Regions from separate parts of the Variovorax sp. PBL-H6 genome, predicted to be linked through region 1. Evidence: predicted binding sites of a transcription regulator. Region 1 holds the regulator's gene; each other region holds the start of a gene.
The links. The regulator LexA, encoded in region 1, represses DNA repair genes until DNA is damaged. The targets are predictions, from matches to a motif close to ACTGTATNNNNATACAGT.
Positions count from the first base shown of each region.

Region 1 (6,130 bases):
ACCGAGGCCCGCACTTTGTCCGACGAGGAACTGGGGCTCTGAGCTTGCGCTACGCCGTCCTGATTCCGGCGCGGCTCGCCTCCACGCGACTGCCCGACAAGCCCCTGGCGGACATTGCCGGGCTGCCAATGGTGGTGCGCGTCGCGCAGCGTTCGCGGCAGTCCGGTGCCGAGCGGGTGGTGGTCGCTGCCGACGACGCCCGCATCGTCGCCGCATGCGAGGCGCACGGAGTGGAAGTCTTGCTGACCCGCACCGACCATGCCAGCGGCAGCGACCGTCTCGCCGAGGCCTGCGTGCAACTCGGCCTGGCGGACGACGAGATCGTGGTGAACGTCCAGGGCGACGAGCCGCTGATCGATCCTTCGCTGATCGACGCTGTTGCGCAAACCCTGGCGTCACATTCCGATGTGGCGATGAGCACGGCCGCGCATGCGATCGATTCCCTCGAGGACTTCCTCAATCCCAACGTCGTCAAAACGGTGCTCGACGCCCGGGGCAATGCGCTCTACTTCAGCCGGGCACCGATTCCCTGGTGGCGCGACGGCTTCGCGAAGCATGGGCCCACAACCTTGCCGGCTTCCCCGGCACCGTTGCGTCATATCGGCATCTATGCCTACCGCGCAAGCTTCGTGCGGCAGTTCCCGGCTTTGCCGCCGGCACCTGTGGAAGCGACCGAGGCACTGGAACAGTTGCGCGCGCAGTGGCACGGTTATCGCATTGCCGTGCATGTGAGCGGGCATGCGCCCGGTCCGGGGATCGACACGCCCGAAGACCTCGCGCGGGTCCGTGCCCTGTTCGCCGCCTGATACGCCCGCCATAGGCCGGGTTCGCTCGAGAGTGCGTGCTATCCTCGACGCAACTCCGCCCATGCAACGCCGTCGCCGGCATGCGAGGCGCGACAGAAGATCGAAGAACCTCCGAGGACACCATGAGACTGATTTTGTTGGGCGCCCCCGGGGCGGGCAAGGGCACACAGGCTGCCTTCATCTGCCAGAAGTACGGCATTCCTCAAATCTCCACCGGCGACATGTTGCGCGCGGCCGTCAAGGCCGGCACCCCACTCGGCCTCGAGGCCAAGGCGGTAATGGCCTCCGGCGCACTGGTGAGCGACGACCTGATCATCAACCTCGTGAAGGAACGCCTTGAGCTGCCGGACTGCGCCAACGGCTTTCTCTTCGACGGCTTCCCCCGGACCATCCCGCAGGCCGACGCCATGCGCGCGGCCAACGTCAAGCTCGACTACGTGCTCGAAATCGACGTGCCCTTCGCCGACATCGTCGAGCGCATGAGCGGACGCCGCTCGCACCCGGCGTCCGGACGCATCTACCACGTCAAGTTCAATCCGCCGAAGGTCGAAGGCAAGGACGACCTCACGGGCGAAGACCTGATTCAGCGTGACGACGACAAGGAAGAGACCGTGCGCCACCGACTCGAGGTCTACAGTCAGCAGACCCGGCCGTTGGTCGACTACTACGCAGCCTGGGCCAAGGCTGAGCCTGGCGTCGCGCCAAAATACCGCGCAATCAGTGGCGTCGGCAGCGTCGACGACATTACCCAGCGCGCGTTGGCCGCACTGGCGAGCTGATCGTCAGGCGGGGCTGGAACGCAGCCCGTAGGCCTTGCCGTCGACGAACAGGTATTCGACGCGCATCACGGGTTCTCCCTTTTCCTCCTTGAACGTGAAGCCCACCGCCGAGACTGCGGTGCCGGGCTTGATCTGCGCGACTTTCCAGGCTTCCATCCGCGTCAGCGGAGCGAGTTCAAGCTCCCACTGGCGCTCAGTGCGGCGAGGCACGGCCGCGCGCGCGAGCAAGCCCGGTCCGTCAATGGGCGCGCTCTGCCCCGGCAGGGCGCGCTTCGCCAGATCGGCTGGCACCTTGAGCCCCGCCGGGACGTCGAGCAACAACTCCGCATGCGGGTTCTGCCAGCGCACCCGGGCCACCGTCCCTTCGAGGTAGATCGGACGGTCCTGGTCGAAGCTGCTCCAGCCGTGGTGCGCCCAGGCGAGCGGACTGGCCAACGGCAGGGATGCGGCGGCGACGACTATGTGGCGACGTTTCATCGGGAAGGCTCCTCTTCAGTAGGCAATCCAACGGCCGCAAAAGACGACGGCCAGCCAGATCGCAGTAGATAACAACATCTGTACCCGCGCCATTGCATCGAGTTTGCGCAGGGAGCCGCGCAGATGGAACCACCCTGCATTGAAGCCGGCAGCCACCAGCAGGCCCATCTTGATCAGGAAGGACTGATTGGTCAGCAGTTCCGCTGACTGGGTGGCGAACATCAGCGAACCGCTGGCCGCCGCGAGTGCGAAGCCGCCGGCCGCGATCGAGAGCGACAGCCTGGCCATGGCCGCGACCGGCAGGCCGGCAGCGTGCCCGAACACCCGCAGCTCGAGCGCCACCAGATTACCGAGCAGAAGCGCGATGCCGACGATGTGCACCGCCTCCAATGCCGGATAGGCCCAGGCGTGCGAGCGCAAGGCCTCGAACATGCGCTCAGGCGCCGCCGGTCGGGGTGGCCATCAGTTGCAGCACCAGCTCGATGCGCGCCTTCACAGGCGTCAGCGCGCCGGCGTCCCGCAGCAACGCATTCGGCGTGGAAAGAATGCGGCCCTGGGGGCAGCGCGTCGCGCGCAAGACCGCAATGCCCGCCGCTTGCGCCCGAAGCGCAGCCGCTTCCAAAGCTTCATGGAGCGTTCCGTTGCCAGTGGCTGCGAGCACCAGGCCCTGCACCGGCTCCGCAACGCCAGCTTGCCGCTCCCGGACCAGGGCGTCGACGATGCTGCCGCGCGCCTCCGCGTGGCTCATCAGGATTTCCACGCGAGGCCAGTGGGTAGCCTGCTGCATCAGCTCGAAGGACAAACGCGCCGGCTCTGACGGCGCGGCAGGCCAGTTCCTGAGCTCGCGCAAGGCACCCTCCTCCACATAGGCCACTGGGCCCGCATCGCCGGAACCGAACGCGTCGACACGATAAGTGTGAACCTTCTGCACATCGAAAGCGCTGTGCACGGCGCCCGCGCACACCGCTACCACCCCCCGCGCACGAGGGCTTGCAGCGACCACGATGGCGTCGCGCAAGTTCTGCGGACCGTCGGGCGTCAGCGCAGTCGCCGGCCGCATGGCACTGGTCAGCACAACCGGCTTGGACGGAGCCAGCACGGACTGAAGGAAGAACGCCGTTTCCTCCAATGTATCGGTGCCGTGGGCGATGACCACGCCCGCTACATCGGCCTGCGCAAGCCAATGCGCACAGCGCTCGGCCAGGCGGCGCCAGATCCCGAAGCTCATGTCCTTGCTGTCGACCTGCGCCACCTGCTCCGTCCACAGCGCGACGCCCGCGGGTGCCGCAATGCCTTCCAGCAGTTCGGTTACACCCACTTGGCCGGCGGTATAGCCGACGTTATCGGCCGCTGTTGCCGAGCGGCCCGCAATGGTGCCGCCCGTGCCGAGAACGACCACACGACGATTGCCTTCGCTGATGTTTTCGGCCATGACTTGCCAAAGCTCCGGAAACTGGTTAAAAATACAGGTACTGGATATTCAGCCAGTGCCGCAAGGAGTCGTCAATGCAGTTCGCCGTGAAGCTTACCGCTCGCCAGCAACAGATTCTGGACCTCATCCAGAGCGCCATCGCACGCACTGGCGCGCCGCCCACCCGTGCCGAGATCGCGGCCGAGCTGGGCTTCAAGTCCGCCAACGCCGCCGAAGAACATCTCCAGGCCTTGGCGCGCAAGGGCGTCATCGAACTTGTGAGCGGCACCTCGCGCGGCATTCGGCTCAAGGGCGACGCACTGCGCTCGCTGAACGAATCGCGCAACACCCAGTTCTCGCTCTCGCTGCCTGGCATGGCCCAGCTCGCGCTGCCGTTGATCGGGCGCGTCGCTGCGGGCTCGCCTATCCTGGCGCAGGAGCACGTAGACCAGACCTACTATGTGGAGAACACGCTGTTCCAGCGGCAGCCCGACTACCTACTCAAGGTGCGCGGCATGTCCATGCGCGACGCCGGCATCATGGACGGCGACCTGCTCGCCGTGCAGGCCACCAAGGAGGCCCGCAACGGCCAGATCGTCGTAGCCCGCCTGGGCGACGAAGTCACGGTCAAGCGCCTCAAGCGCAACAAGCAGATCATCGAACTGCACGCCGAGAACCCCGATTACCCCACCATCATCGTGCAGCCGGGCGAGCCCTTCGAGATCGAAGGCCTCGCAGTCGGCCTGATCCGCAACACGATGCTGATGTAGCCGCACAAGGCGGCATGAGCGTCCCTTGCTCATGCGGCCCTAACGGCTGCGACAGGTGGCGGGCGTATGGCCAAGGGCCATCACCCTGTTGCGGCCGACGAAAGCAATCCTGCCTATGTTCAATCTCTGACCTTCATGGAGTTCACATGGGAATCGCTCTGCTCAGCTTCGTCGACCTGTTCATGCCCCTTCAATCGCTGGCAAGCCGTTGGATACCGTCGCGCCGGCGAAGCGCCTCGGGCCTCCGCTATGTCGGCATCCGCCCCAGTTGTGCAGCGCGTCCAGCCGCACCAGCGTCACGCCTGCCGACATCCGCCCGACCGCTGCGGGTGGTCCGCACCATCGATGCGCAACACAACAAGCCGAGCACCGGCCGAGTCGTGATTTCTGGTCGCATGGCGGATGTCTGCGCCGAGCTCGACCGGCTGGCCGCCCTGGAAGCGGCAGGCACCGCACCTTCGCCCAGCCATCTGCATTGACGGCCACACCCTGCGTCCGGGCGCACCGTGCACCCGAACGCAGGGCATGCCCCAGCAGCGCCCTGCGCTTCTGGCGCACGGCGCGCAAGCCCGTGGGTGGTGCGAGGCACAATGGCACGCCATGAACATCGTGATCCTCGACGACTATCAGGACGCAGTGCGCAAACTGCGCTGTGCCTCCAAGCTCGACGCGTATGCCGCCAAGGTCTACACCAACACGGTCAAGGGCATCGGACAGCTCTCTGTGAGGCTCAAGGATGCCGACGTGATCGTGCTGATCCGCGAACGCACTCAGATCTCGCGCCAGCTGATCGAAAAGCTTCCGAAGCTCAAGCTGATCTCGCAAACGGGGCGGGCCGGCCACCATATCGACGTCAATGCCTGCACCGAGCACGGCGTCGCCGTCGCCGAGGGCACGGGCTCTCCGCTGGCGCCGGCCGAGCTCACGTGGGCGCTGATCATGGCGGCCATGCGCCGCCTGCCGCAGTACATCAGCAACCTCAAGCATGGCGCCTGGCAGCAATCGGGGCTCAAGTCCGCGTCCATGCCGCCCAACTTCGGGCTGGGCTCGGTGCTCAAGGGCAAGACGTTGTGCATCTGGGGCTATGGCCGCATCGGCCAGTTGGTGGCGCGCTATGGTCAGGCCTTCGGCATGCAGGTGGTGATCTGGGGCCGTGAAGAGAGCTGCGCACGCGCCCGCTCCGACGGCTTCCAGGTGGCGCCGAACCGTGAAGCCTTCTTCGCCGCGGCGGACGTGCTGTCGATCCACCTGCGGCTGACCGAGGAGACCCGCGGCCTGGTCACGCTCGAGGACCTCTCGCGCATGAAACCTACCGCCCTGTTCGTCAACACCTCGCGCGCGGAGCTGATGGAACAGGATGCGTTGCTCGCGGCCCTCAACCGCGGGCGGCCCGGGCTGGCAGCAATCGACGTCTTCGAGAGCGAGCCGCCGCTGCAAGGCCACGCACTGCTGCGACTGGAGAACTGCATCTGCACGCCGCACATCGGCTACGTCGAGCAAGACAGCTACGAGATGTATTTCGGCCAGGCTTTCGACAACGTCGTCAGCTTCATCAAGGGCAACCCGACCAACATCGTCAATCCGGGCGCGCTTCAGGTGCGACGTTGAAGCGGGCGGCCCTGCCGGCGTCGCTTTGGGCCCTGCTGGCGGGCAACTTCGTGATCGGCACCGGGATCATGGTGGTGCCGGGCACGCTCAACGAGCTCAGCAATTCCTTGCAGGTCAGCGCGGCCACGGCGGGCCAGTTGATCACCGCAGGCGCAGTGGTCGTCTGCTTCGGCGCGCCCTTGCTGGCCGCACTGGTCGCGGGCTGGGACCGGCGGCTGCTGCTGGCCTGCACCATGCTGTGGTACGCAGCAGGCCACTTCCTCGCGACCCTGATGCCGA
Region 1 covers NZ_LR594659.1:3,539,397-3,545,526, forward strand. Annotated here, with positions in the region: gene G3W89_RS16670 (Trm112 family protein) at 1-42, shown strand, start outside; gene kdsB (3-deoxy-manno-octulosonate cytidylyltransferase) at 45-806, shown strand; gene adk (adenylate kinase) at 929-1,585, shown strand; gene G3W89_RS16685 (DUF6152 family protein) at 1,589-2,062, opposite strand; gene G3W89_RS16690 (hypothetical protein) at 2,078-2,494, opposite strand; gene G3W89_RS16695 (asparaginase) at 2,499-3,494, opposite strand; gene lexA (transcriptional repressor LexA) at 3,569-4,243, shown strand; gene G3W89_RS16705 (hypothetical protein) at 4,390-4,722, shown strand; gene G3W89_RS16710 (D-2-hydroxyacid dehydrogenase family protein) at 4,844-5,851, shown strand; gene G3W89_RS16715 (MFS transporter) at 5,848-6,130, shown strand, end outside.

Region 2 (6,130 bases), 2.3 Mb from region 1:
CATCGATCCGGTCACCGGCGCATTGAGTCTGATCGGTGCTCCGGTGGCCACCGGACGGTCTCCGTATTACGTGGCCGTTGACCCCACCGGGCGGTTCGCCTATGTCCCGAACTGGCTCGACAACACGGTCTCCTCATTCACTATCGATCAGGCGTCTGGCGCCCTGACCGAGATGCCAGGTCCCCGGGTGGCCACCGGTTCCTATCCGATTTCGATGAAGGTCGACCCGTCCGGGCGTTTCGCCTACGTGGCCAACTACATGTCGAACAATATTTCTGCCTACGCCATTGACTCGACAACAGGTGCACTCACCGCCATGGGCGGGCCGAATGCACCGACGGGGCTCAGGCCGGTTGCGACCGCGGTGGATCCGTCGGGCAAGTTCGCCTACACGGTGAACTACTCGTCTCACACGGTCTCCAGTTTCGCCATCGACAGTGCGTCCGGCATGCTGAGCGCAGGTCCAACGGCCGCGACGGGGCAGTACCCTGTGAACTTGACCGTGGATCCAACGGGTCGCTATGCATACGTCGCCAACTATGGAGACGGCACCGTCAGCGCCTACACGATCGACGCGGCATCAGGCGCGATGAGACCGGCCGGCGCTGCGACGCCTGCTGGCAGCTATCCCTACAGCATTGCGCTGTCACGGTAGTTGGTTATGACTATGTGGCAGGAGCCGGATCGCGGGTTCCGGCCAAGCTGCTTCGGCCTCGCACCACAAAGGAGTTAAACGCAGGCGCAGGTCAGTGCCCTAGGCGCTTGGAAACCTCGACGCCACATGCCTTCACTGCATTTGCCTGGGGGCCGGTCCAATTCGTAAGCCGAGCCGCGGTCTTTGCAGAGGATCTTCCAGTCGCGGACCCAGTGCCCTACGCCGCCAACCGATTCTCATAGTACGGCCGCTCCCGATCCTCAAGCACCGCATACGCAGCAGCCAGGTTCCCACGCTCCGGCCTCAGCCAAGCATCCACGTTCTCCGGCTTGATCGGAACAATGCACCGGTCGTGCCCCGCCGCCGCGATCTCCTCCGGCGGGTCATCGGTGATCGCCGCGAACGAGAGCAGGTCCGGCTCGCCCGGCCCTGACCATGCCGACCACAGGCACGCAACAAGCATGTCCTGCTGCGGCCGTGGCCGAAACTCCAGCACCACATCCTCGCCGTCCCGCTTGACGTGCTCATAGAAGGCATTGACGACCATGATCCCGTGCGACAGACCGAAGATGTCCTTCCAGAACCCGCTCAGGTTGTCGCGCCGCGCGTTGTACGTGCCGGGATACAGCGCGTCGAATTTCGCGGACTTGTCGGCGGGCCGGCACTGGTAGCGCATGGGCTTGACGACGCGCTGGCCGTTCTCCCAGATCATCACCGGCGCATACCTGCCCGGAAACACGCGCGCATCCTTCGGTTCGAGCTCGACCCGGCTCAGGTCCGCGAGCTTGCCGAGGCCCCACTCGATCTTCGCCGTGGCAATCCGCACATCCTCCGCCGCCTTCTTCGTCACCTTCACCTGGAGCTTGCGTTCGGCATCGACCAGACGCTTGCGCTGCTTGAACAGGTCCTGCTCGAGCGCCATCGCCTGCTCGGTGTCGAAGGCCTCGATCAGGCGCTTGATCTCCCGCTCCTCATCAGACTCGGGGTTCATGAACGCCGCGTCGACGGCCTTCGGGATCTTGATTTTCGGATTGCCCTGGCGCTCGTAGTAGAGCTTGGCAAATTCGCGAATCGACAGGACACCGCCGAACTCGCGGAAGAAGCGCTTGTAGTCGGCGCGGATCTGGGCTGAGTAGCACATAGCTCACATTGTGATGAGGGTTCCGGCTTCGCCGGACGGGGATTTCCTTGGGGCCGGCAAGGCAGTCGAATTTCGTACAAACCGGATGTTCTGCTTCGAATTTGTAAACGTTCTTGCTCATCTAACTGCACTGCGTCGATACTGTACATCCATACAGTCATCGGAGTCCTCGTGGCCATCCCCCTGTCATGGGCCGATGGCGATCAAGCCTTGTCGGCCCCCCAGCGTTCACCGCCGCCCGAAGCGCCGCGACCGCGCCTCGTGCTGCCGCACGCGATCGAATCCGCGGTCTGGCGCGGCGATGCGCTCGGCACGCCCGTCACGTCGACGGTCAGCACAGGGTTCGCGCCGCTCGACGCCGAACTGCCGGGCGGCGGCTGGCCCTGCCAGTCGCTGACGGAGGTGCTGCAGGTGCAGCCCTCGGTGCTCGAATGGCGGTTGCTCGCGCCCGCGATGCGCGCGCTGGTCGGGCAGGGCAAGCAGATCGTGGTCATCGGCCCGCCGAAGGCACCGCATCTGCCCGGCCTCCATCACCTCGGGCTCGACGAGCGGCACCTGGTCTGGATCGCGGCCGACAAACCGGTCGAGCGCCTGTGGGCAACCGAGCAACTCATCAAGGCCAATGCCGCCGGCATGCTCGTCAGCTGGCTGCCGCAGGCCCGCCAGGAGCAGATCCGGCGGCTGCAGGTCTGTGCCCAGGGCTGCGATGGCCCCGTCATCCTGTGCCGGCCGGCCGCGGCCGAGCACGAGGCCTCGGCCGCGCCGCTGCGTCTGCAGGCGCGCTTCGGGGTCGACTGGGAACTGCGCATCCACCTGCTCAAGCGCAAGGGGCCGCCGCACGAGGGCGAGCTGACACTGCACTCGGTGCCCGGTGGGCTCGATGCCATCCTGACGCCGCGTCTTCGCCACCCGAGCCGCCTGATCGCGGCGCGCCAATCGCGGGAGCTCTCCCATGCTGTGGGCAGCCCTTCTTCCCGACAACCTGCCGGACGACCCGCAGCCGCGCACTGAGGCGCTCGATGGCCTCGCGACGTGGTGCCTGCAGTTCACGCCCCGCGTCGCGGTCCTCGAAGCGCTTCAGCCGTGCCCGGCGGTGGTGATGGAAGTCGAACAGAGCCTGCGCCTCTTCGGCGGCAAGCGCCGCCTGGTCGAGCGCGTGCGCGAGGAATGCCCCGACCTCGGCGTGCGGCAGCTGAGCTGGGCGCCGACCAGCCTCGCCGCACTCGCGGTGGCGCGGGCCGGGCTGTCGAACGGCTTCGCGAAGCCGCTCGCGCAGTTGCTCGATGCGCTGCCGCTCGAAACCCTGACGCAGGTCGCCGCGCATCAGGCGACGCTGGCGCGCCTGGGCTGCCGCACGCTCGGCCAGGTGCGGGCCTTGCCGCGCGGCGGGCTCTCCCGCCGCTTCGACGCGCAGCTGCTCGCCACGCTCGACCAGGCCTACGGACTGCGGCCCGAGACCTACTCCTGGGCCCAGCTGCCGGAAACCTTCCGCGCCAAGCTCGAGCTGATGGCGCGCGTCGAGCACGCACCGGCGATGCTCTTCGGCGCGCGCCGGCTGATGCTGCAGATGGCTGGCTGGCTCATGGCGCGGCGCTCGGGCGTGACGGCGTTCACCTTGCGCTGGTGCCACGACGCCATGCGCGCCAAGAGCGCGGGCGACGGAGGCGAGCTCACCGTCCGCACCGCGCAGGCCACGCGCGACACCGAACACCTGATGCGGCTGCTGGCCGAGCACCTGGGCAAGGTCGAGCTGCTCGCGCCGGTGGGCGACCTGGCGCTGCAGGCGACCGAAGTGCACTCGCTCGAGGAAAAGAGCCTCTCGATGCTGCCCGAGGCGCGGCAGTCGGGCGAGAGCCTCGCGCTGGTGCTCGAGCGCATCGCGGCGCGGCTCGGGCCCGACCGCGTGCTGCGCCCCGTCATCCTTGAAGACCACCGCCTGGAGTGGATGTGCCGCTGGCGCCCCGCGCCCGAGCCCGCGCCGCGCGCGAAGTGCCGCACGGTCGACGTGCCGCAGCCGACCTTCATCCTGCCGAAGCCGCTGCGGCTCGCAACCCAGCACAACCGGCCGATGTACCAGGGCGTGCTGCAGCTGCTGGCCGGTCCGCATCGCGTCGAGGGTGGCTGGTGGGACCGCACGGTGGAGGAGGGCGACTGCAAGGATTGCAAGCACGAGGGCGAAGGTCCGCAAGAGACGACGCGCCACGCCAGCCGCGACTACTGGGTGGCGGTGAGCGAGCATGCCGGCGTGCTGTGGATCTTTCAGATGCGGCTCGCGCAGGACGAGACGGCGTGGTTCCTGCACGGCACCTTCGCCTGAGAGAGACGCGATGGAACTGCCCGACTATGCCGAGCTGCGGTGCGTGAGCAACTTCAGCTTTCTGCGCGGCGCGAGCCAGCCGCATGAGCTCGTCGAGCGTGCGAAGCAGCTGGGCTACACCGCGCTCGCGCTCACGGACGAATGCAGCCTGGCGGGAGTGGTGCGCGCGCACGTGGCGGCGAAGGACCACGGCCTCAAGCTGCTGATCGGCAGCCAGTTCCTGGTCGAGGTCGATGAACAGGTCGATCCCGATGCGGCGCCCTTCACGCTCACCGTCCTGGCCTGCGACCTGGCGGGCTACGGCAACCTCTCGGCCTTCATCACCCAGCTGCGCCGCAGTTCGGCGAAGGGCAGCTACAGGCTGACGCTCGCACAAGTTCACGGGGCCGAACTCGCCGGCTGCGTGGTGCTGGCCTCGCCGAAGCGCATGGCAACGGCCGCACAGCTGGGCTGGCTCGGCAGCTGGCTGCTGCGCGAGTTCCTCGGGCGCTGCTGGTTCGCGGTCGAGAAGCTGCGCCTGCTCGATGACGAGATGTGGCTGCATCGCCTGGGCGAGATCAGCGCGGCCACGGAGATTCCGCTCGTCGCGGCGGGCGACGTGCATTTCCATGTGCGCTCGCGCAAGCCGCTCCAGGACGTGATGACTGCGACGCGCCTGGGCAAGCCCTTGACCGACTGCGGGCTCGCGCTGCAGCCCAACGCGGAACGGCATCTGCGCACGCGGCTGCGGCTGGCGCAGACCTACGCGCCCGAACTGCTCGCGGAAACGCTCAAGGTGGCGGCGCGCTGCAGCTTCAGCCTCGACGAGCTGCGCTACCAGTACCCCGACGAGGTGGTGCCCGCAGGCGAGACGCCGGCCGGGTACCTGCGCCGCATCACGTACGAGGGGGCAGGGCGCCGCTGGCCCGACGGCATTCCGGCCAAGGTCCAGGCACAGGTCGAGCATGAGCTCGCGCTCATCGCGGAGCTCAAGTACGAGCACTACTTCCTCACCGTCGCCGACATCGTGATGTTCGCGCGCTCGCGCCACATCCTCTGCCAGGGCCGCGGGAGCGCCGCGAACAGCGTGGTCTGCTACTGCACGGGCGTGACCGAAGTCGACCCGGGCCGCATGAGCGTGCTGTTCGAGCGCTTCATCTCGAAAGAGCGCAACGAGCCGCCGGACATCGACATCGACTTCGAGCACGAGCGGCGCGAGGAGGTGCTGCAGTACCTCTATGCCAAGTACGGTCGCGAGCGCGCCGCCATCACCGGCGTGGTGATCAGCTACCGCCCGAAGAGCGCGATCCGCGACGTGGGCAAGGCGCTCGGCATGTCGCTCGAGACGGTGGACGCCATTGCCAAGGGGCACCAGTGGTGGGACGGGCGCGCGGTGCGGCCGGAGCGGCTGCAGGAGGTGGGCCTCGCGGTCGGTTCGCTGCAGGTGCAGCAGCTGCTGCGCCTCACCGAGCAGCTCATCGGCTTTCCGCGGCACCTGAGCCAGCACACCGGCGGCTTCGTGCTCACCAAGGGGCCGCTGTGCCGCATGGTGCCGATCGAGAACGCCTCCATGCCCGACCGCACCGTGATCGAGTGGGACAAGGACGACCTCGACGCGCTCGGCCTGCTGAAGGTGGACTGCCTCGCGCTCGGCATGCTGACCGCGATCCGCAAGGCGCTCGATTTCATCGGCCTGCGCAAGGGCTGCGTGTTCGGCATGCAGGACATTCCCGCGGAAGACAGCGCCACCTACGACATGGTCTGCAAGGCCGACACCGTCGGCGTGTTCCAGATCGAGAGCCGCGCGCAGATGAGCATGCTGCCGCGCCTCAAGCCGCGCTGCTTCTATGACCTGGTGATCGAGGTCGCCATCGTGCGGCCGGGGCCCATACAGGGCGGCATGGTGCACCCGTACCTCAACCGGCGCCAGGGAAAGGAGCCGGTCGTCTATCCGAGCGAGGCGCTCAAGGAGGCGCTCGGCCGCACGCTGGGCGTGCCGGTGTTCCAGGAGCAGGTGATGCAGATCTCGATCCTGGCG
Region 2 covers NZ_LR594659.1:5,873,326-5,879,455, reverse strand. Annotated here, with positions in the region: gene G3W89_RS27660 (beta-propeller fold lactonase family protein) at 1-655, shown strand, start outside; gene G3W89_RS27655 (SOS response-associated peptidase family protein) at 873-1,796, opposite strand; gene imuA (translesion DNA synthesis-associated protein ImuA) at 1,968-2,807, shown strand; gene G3W89_RS27645 (Y-family DNA polymerase) at 2,749-4,113, shown strand; gene G3W89_RS27640 (error-prone DNA polymerase) at 4,124-6,130, shown strand, end outside.
Region 2: a site for LexA is predicted at 1,937-1,954, ahead of imuA (translesion DNA synthesis-associated protein ImuA). Genes of this name have one in related genera too.

Region 3 (6,130 bases), 930 kb from region 1:
CCATTCGCGGTCAATCAACGCCAGCTTGCCGTGCAGCCGGCCTTGCGCGTCGCGCAGCGCGCGGCGCATGACCCCATTGCGCTTCATCTGGCGCGAGCTCACCTCGAACAGTTCGACGCCTGCCTGCAGCAGCGCGACCCGATAGCTGTTGTAGTTGACGTTGACCAGCGGCTCGTCCGTGTCGGCCAGGGAGTTGGTGATGACGGTGATGGGCAGCCCGCGCGCACGCGCGGCGCGGATGCGTTCCATCCCCTTGTCCCCCGGAATGAAGTACGGCGAAATCACGAGCAACTGCGACTTGGCGGCTTCCATGGTCGCGTACCAGCGTTGCGCGAGAGTCACCATGTTCGCAGGTCGCGTGCCGAGGGCCTTGTTCGGACTGTCTGCAAAGGCCTCTGCCTCGGCATGCATCCACCGGAGCTCTCCGCGGCCGAGTTCCTTGCCAAGCGGGGGCTCACCGAATGCGTCGGCGTCGGGTGGCGCATCAGGCCGGGGTGCATGGGCCTCGGAGCTGGCGAGCTCGAACTCGTCTTTCAGGGTGTCCGCAGTGTCGCGCGTGTGCACCACCTGCGCCAGTGGATACACCACGTCGCTGTTCCAGTACTCGTCGAAGATGCGCGCGGACTGGGGCACGACGGGGCCGGCCATCAGAAGCTCGAAGTCGAGAAAGTTGGCCCCCTCGCTGCGCATGAAGTATTCGTCGGCCATGTTGCGCCCGCCTGCGATCGCTATGGCGCCATCCGCAACCAGGAGCTTGTTGTGCATGCGATGGTTGAGGCGGCTGAAGTCGCCGAAGAAGCTGACCCAGCGCGTGGACTTGTGCTCGCGGCCACTCGCAAATGGATTGAACAGGCGGATTTCGGCGCTGGCCTCCGTGGCCAATGCGAGCAGAGCGCGGTCGAGGCCAACCGTATGGAAGTCATCGAGCAGCAACCGGACTCTCACGCCGCGCCGGGCTGCGTCACGCAGCTCGCGCAGGATCAAGAGGCCGGTCTTGTCGTTGCCGAGATGGTAGGTCTGCACATCCAGCGATGCTTGCGCTCGGCGGATGAGCTCGAGCCGGGCATCGAGCGCGAAACTGGCCTGCGGCAAAGGCCGCACGGCAGACCGGTCGCCGGGCCCGGCGTGCGATGACAGCGCGATGCGCGCAAGTCTTGTTTCCGGCGAAGCGGGAATCGCCTGCTCGGGGACGCGGAGCGCCGGTGGCGGCAAGCTCGCGCAGCCGGTGGTCAGGCACGCGATGACGAGCGTTGCGTAGCGCAGCAATGAAATCATGAGGATCGAAAGTCAGGGTTGGGAAACCGCATCCGGCGGGCGCGAAAAGGATGCTACGCAGCTGACTTCGAGATGACTGCGCTCGAAGAGATTTGGCGAGATTCGCGCGGCCGTGGCGCGATGTCACTCCTTGATATTTGCGGCTTGCACGATCTTCTGGTTGCGCGCGTACTCGGCCTGCACGAACTTGCCGAGTTCCTCGGCCGTGCCGCTGCCGGGCAGGGCGCCTTGCTCCTGCAGCTTGGTGCGCACCTCCGGGTCCTTCAGCACCGCGTTGAGTTCTTCGTTGAGGCGCTTCACGGTCGCCGGCGGCGTGGCCGCCGGCGCGAAGATGCCGGTCCAGCTCACCATCGAATAGCCCTTGAGGCCTGGCATCTCGTCAAACGCCGGCACGTTGGGCAGCGCCTCCAGCCGCTTGCTGCCCGTGACACCGAGCGCCTTCAGGCGGTTGCCGTTGACGTGCGGTATCGCGCTGGTGCTGACCAGCATCGCGAGGTCGACCTGGTTGCCGATCACGTCGGTTGCGATCTGCGCGCCGCCGCGGTAAGGCACGTGGGTCACGAAGATGCCGCTTTTTTCCTTCAGCAGTTCCATTGCCAGTTGAAGCACGGTGCCCACGCCCGAAGTGGCGTAGTTGTACTTGCCGGGCGAGGCCTTCGCGAGCTTCACGAAATCGGCATAGCTCTGCACCGCCAAGCCGGGACGCGCCACCAGCACCATGGGCGCCGTATTGAGCATGCCCACCGGCGCCAGGTCCTTCAGCGGGTCGAACTTGAAGGCAGCGGGGTTGATCAGCTTGCCGATGGCGATCGCGCTGTCAGGGCCGGCGACGAGCGTGTAGCCGTCGGGCGTTGCGTTCACCGCCTTGGCCACGCCGATCGCGCCGCCGGCGCCGGTCACGTTCTCGATCACCACGGACTGCTTGAGCCGCTCGCCCAGCTTGGTGGCGACGAGCCGGGCGTTGAAGTCCACGCTGCCGCCGGCCGAGTAGGGCACGATCAGCGTGATGGGCTTGGCTGCGGGCCAGGCGGCCTGAGCGATGGCGGCGCCGGGCAGGGCAGCGGCCAGTAGGAGGGAGGCGAGACGCAGGGGCTTGGACTTGGGCTGAGGCTGGGGCATGGTCAGTTTCCGGAGGGGATGGCGTCGGGGGGCAGTTGCACGCGCAGTGCGTCGAACTCCTGGCTCCACTGCGCGCGCCATGCACGGCGCGTGCCGTCGTCGATCCATGCGCCGTCCAGCCCGTTGTGCATGAAGCTGCGCAGATCGTCGAGGCCGAAGCCGAAGTCCCGCACCATCATGGCCCAGGCCTGCGTGGGCGTGACCTTGTGCAGCGTGGGATCGTCGGTGTTGGGATGGATGCGCAGGCCGAGCCCAGGCATGCGGCGGATGGGATGGTCCAGAGCCCAGCGCTCGGGCGGGAGCGTGCGCAGGTAGTAGGAGTTGGTCGGCACCACTGTGAAGAGCACGCCGCGGTCGGCGCATTCGCGCGCAAATGCAGGCTGGTCCACCACCGTGTAGCCGTGGTCGATGCGATCCACCTGCAACAGGTCGAGCGCGGTGCGTACGTTGGTCCACGGCATGCCGAACTCGCCGGCATGGGCGGTGGTCTTCAGGCCGGCACGGCGTGCGTCGCGGTAGGCCTGCAGGAAGAGCTCCGGCGGACGGTCGACCTCGCGGTAGTCGATGCCGATGCCGATCACCTCCTCGCAGCGGTTCGCCGTCACCCACTCCACCATCTCGACGGCGGCTTCAGGCGTGGCCTCGCGATCGATCGCCGCGATCAGGCGACCGGTGATGCCGAAGTCGCGCTCGGCGTCCTCGATGGCGCGGACGATCGCCGCTTGCGCGTCCACGTAGGCAATACCGGAAACATGCACCGTGCCCGTCGGATTCCAGAAGAACTCGCTGTAGCGCACGTGGTGGGCCGCAGCGTCCTCGAGGTATTCGAGCGTCAGCCGGTGCAGGTCGTCCGGCGTGCGCAGCAGCTGGGCGTCGAGGGCGCGCAGGACGCGCAGCACGCCCACCGGCTTCTCGCCGCGCGTGTAGAAATCCTCCACCTCCTGTTCGGCCAGCGGTGACCCGGCACGGCGATTGAGCGCGGCGAAGGTGGCGTGGCGCACGGTGCCGAACAGGTGGCAATGCAGCTCCACCTTGGGCATCGCGTGCAGGAAGGCGTCGAGTGGCGCGGGCGTCATGCAGGCCGGTCTAGTGAGTGGCAGGTCATCATCAAGTTTAGACCTCGGCTTGCAGCGTGCATGGGCGCCAAATTGGTGGAATACTGTATGTTCGTACAGTTTTTCGAAGCGAAAGACCATGCCCGATGCTTTCATTCCCCTCCACGCCATCAAGGGTCGCGGCGCGGCGACCCGGCTGCCGCATCGTTTCGAGCGCGACGAGCGCGACGCCTTCGACGATGGCTGGGGCACGCTCGAGGAAGGCTCTTCGGAGCCGCTCCAGCCGGTGCAGACGGAGGTGCGCTTCGAGGATGTGAAGTCGGTTTTGAGCGAGAACGACTCGCCCGACATCCATTTCGACCGCTCCATCAATCCTTACCGCGGTTGCGAGCACGGCTGCATCTACTGCTTTGCGCGCCCGACCCACAGCTACCTGAACCTCTCGCCCGGCCTGGACTTCGAGACCAAGCTGATCGCCAAGCGCAACATCGTCGAGGTGCTGCGCACCGAGCTCGGCCGGCGCGGCTACCGGCCGCAGAATCTGGCGATCGGCACCGCGACCGATTGCTACCAGCCGATCGAGCGCGAGCTTCGGCTCACGCGCTCGGTGATCGAGCTGCTCCAGGAGGTGCGCCATCCCTTCGGGCTGGTCACCAAGTCCAGTGCCGTCGAGCGCGACCTCGACCTGATCGCGCCCCTGGCGGCGCAGCACTTGGCAGCGGTCTACGTCACCATCACCACGCTCGACGGCGATCTCGCGCGCAAGCTGGAGCCGCGCGCCGCTGCGCCGCACCGGCGGCTGCGCACGGTGCGCACGCTGGCCGAGGCGGGCGTACCCGTGGGCGTGAGCGTGGCGCCGCAGATTCCCTTCGTCACCGAGGACATGGAGAAGGTGCTCGAGGCCGCCTGGGAGGCTGGCGCGCGCAGCGCCTTCTACACGGTGATCCGCCTTCCGTGGGAAGTGGCGCCGCTCTTCAAGCAGTGGCTGGAGCTGCACTACCCGCAGCGTGCCGCGCGCATCATGGCGCGCATCCACGAGATGCGCGGCGGCAAGGACTATGACGCGTCGTTCGGCACGCGCATGGTCGGCAGTGGCCTCTGGGCCGAGTTGATCCGACAGCGCTTCGAGAAGGCAACGCAGCGCCTGGGCTTCAACCGAGAGCGCATCGCGCTCGACCTCAGCGCGTTCCGGCCACCCGGCGCGGCGGGGCAGGGCAGTCTGTTCTAGCGCCGGCCGCGCTGCCGGCGCTGCGCGACGCGACGCCGCACCAGTCGCCGCCAAGGGCCTTCACGAGAAACACCGAGGTCGCGAGGCGCTGCCCTTGCAGTTGCGCGGCCTGGCGCTCGGCCGTCAGCAGCGATTGCTGCGCGCTGATCACGTCGAGGTAGGTGGAGGCGCCGCCCTCGTAGCGGCTGGTCGCCATGTCCAGCACGCGGCGCGCCGAATCGACGGCGGCGAGCGACTGCGTCACCGCGCGGTCGAGTGCGGCCAGGCCGGTGATGCCGTCCTCCGCCTCCTGCATCGCCGTCAGCACCACGCGCCGGTAGTTCGCGACAGTGGCCTCATGCCCCGCCTGTGCGAAGTCGACGTTGGCACGCACGCGCCCACCGTCGAACAGCACCTGCGTGGCCGAGACGCCGACCGACCACAGCAGGCTGGGCGCATTGAACAGGCTCTCGATGGCACGGCTGTCCACGCCCACCATCGGCGCCAGCATCACACTGGGATAGAAGGCTGCCGTGGCGACGCCGATCTGCGCGTTGGCCGCGGCCATGGCGCGCTCCGCCGAGGCGACATCGGGCCGGCGCTCCAGTGCCTCCGAAGGCACGCCGATCGGGATGGCCGGCGGCACGATGGGGCGCAGGTCCGGCGCCAGCGCAAAGCTGGGCGCCGGCGTGCCGCTCAGGGTGGCGAGCGCATGCTCGTACTGCAAGCGCTGCTTCGTCAGCACGTCCACCTGCGCCAGGGTGCTGTCCAGCAGCGCCTGCTGCTGCGCCACGTCCAGCCCCGAGACGGCGCCGAGCTCGTGGCGCGCCGTCACCAGTTCCAGCGCGCGACGCTGCAGCGCAATCGAGCGCGACAGCACGTCGAGCTCGATGTCGGTCGCGCGCAAGTTGAAATAGGCCGAGGCGAGGTCGGTGGTGAGCAGCAGGCGCGTGTTTTCCAGGTCGGCCGCCGATTGCTCGGCAGACGCGGTCGCGCCTTCCACCGAGCGCTGCACGCGGCCTGCGAGGTCCAGCTCGTAGCTTGCGTTGAGCGAGAGCGCGAAGTCGTTCTGCACCGTCGAGAAGTTCTGCGCCGTGTAGTTGGTGAGCGGGCGGTTGGCGGAGATCTTCAGCCGTGCCGCGCGTGCGCCCAGCCCCAGCTGCGGATAGCGCGCAGCGTCGGCCGCGGCCAGTGAGGCGCGCGCTTGCGCGAGCCGTGCGCCTGCGAGCGTCAGCGTGGGGCTGTTGCGCAGCGCCTGCTGTTGCAGGCGATCGAGCTGGGCGTCGCCGAAGCGTTGCCACCAGGGGCCTTTGTCGAGTGCATCGCCGGGCGCGGCTTCGCGCCAGGGCGCCTCCAACTGCCAGCTCACCGGCACCTCGACCTGCGGCGCGCGATAGTCCGGACCGGCGGCGCAGGCCACCAGCAGCAGCGCACCTGCCGCGACCGCCCAGGGACGCAACTGCACGTTCACGCC
Region 3 covers NZ_LR594659.1:4,469,799-4,475,928, reverse strand. Annotated here, with positions in the region: gene G3W89_RS21160 (phospholipase D family protein) at 1-1,275, opposite strand, end outside; gene G3W89_RS21155 (Bug family tripartite tricarboxylate transporter substrate binding protein) at 1,399-2,394, opposite strand; gene add (adenosine deaminase) at 2,397-3,470, opposite strand; gene G3W89_RS21145 (PA0069 family radical SAM protein) at 3,589-4,677, shown strand; gene G3W89_RS21140 (efflux transporter outer membrane subunit) at 4,628-6,127, opposite strand; gene G3W89_RS21135 (efflux RND transporter periplasmic adaptor subunit) at 6,124-6,130, opposite strand, start outside.
Region 3: a site for LexA is predicted at 3,553-3,570, ahead of G3W89_RS21145 (PA0069 family radical SAM protein). Genes of this name have one in related genera too.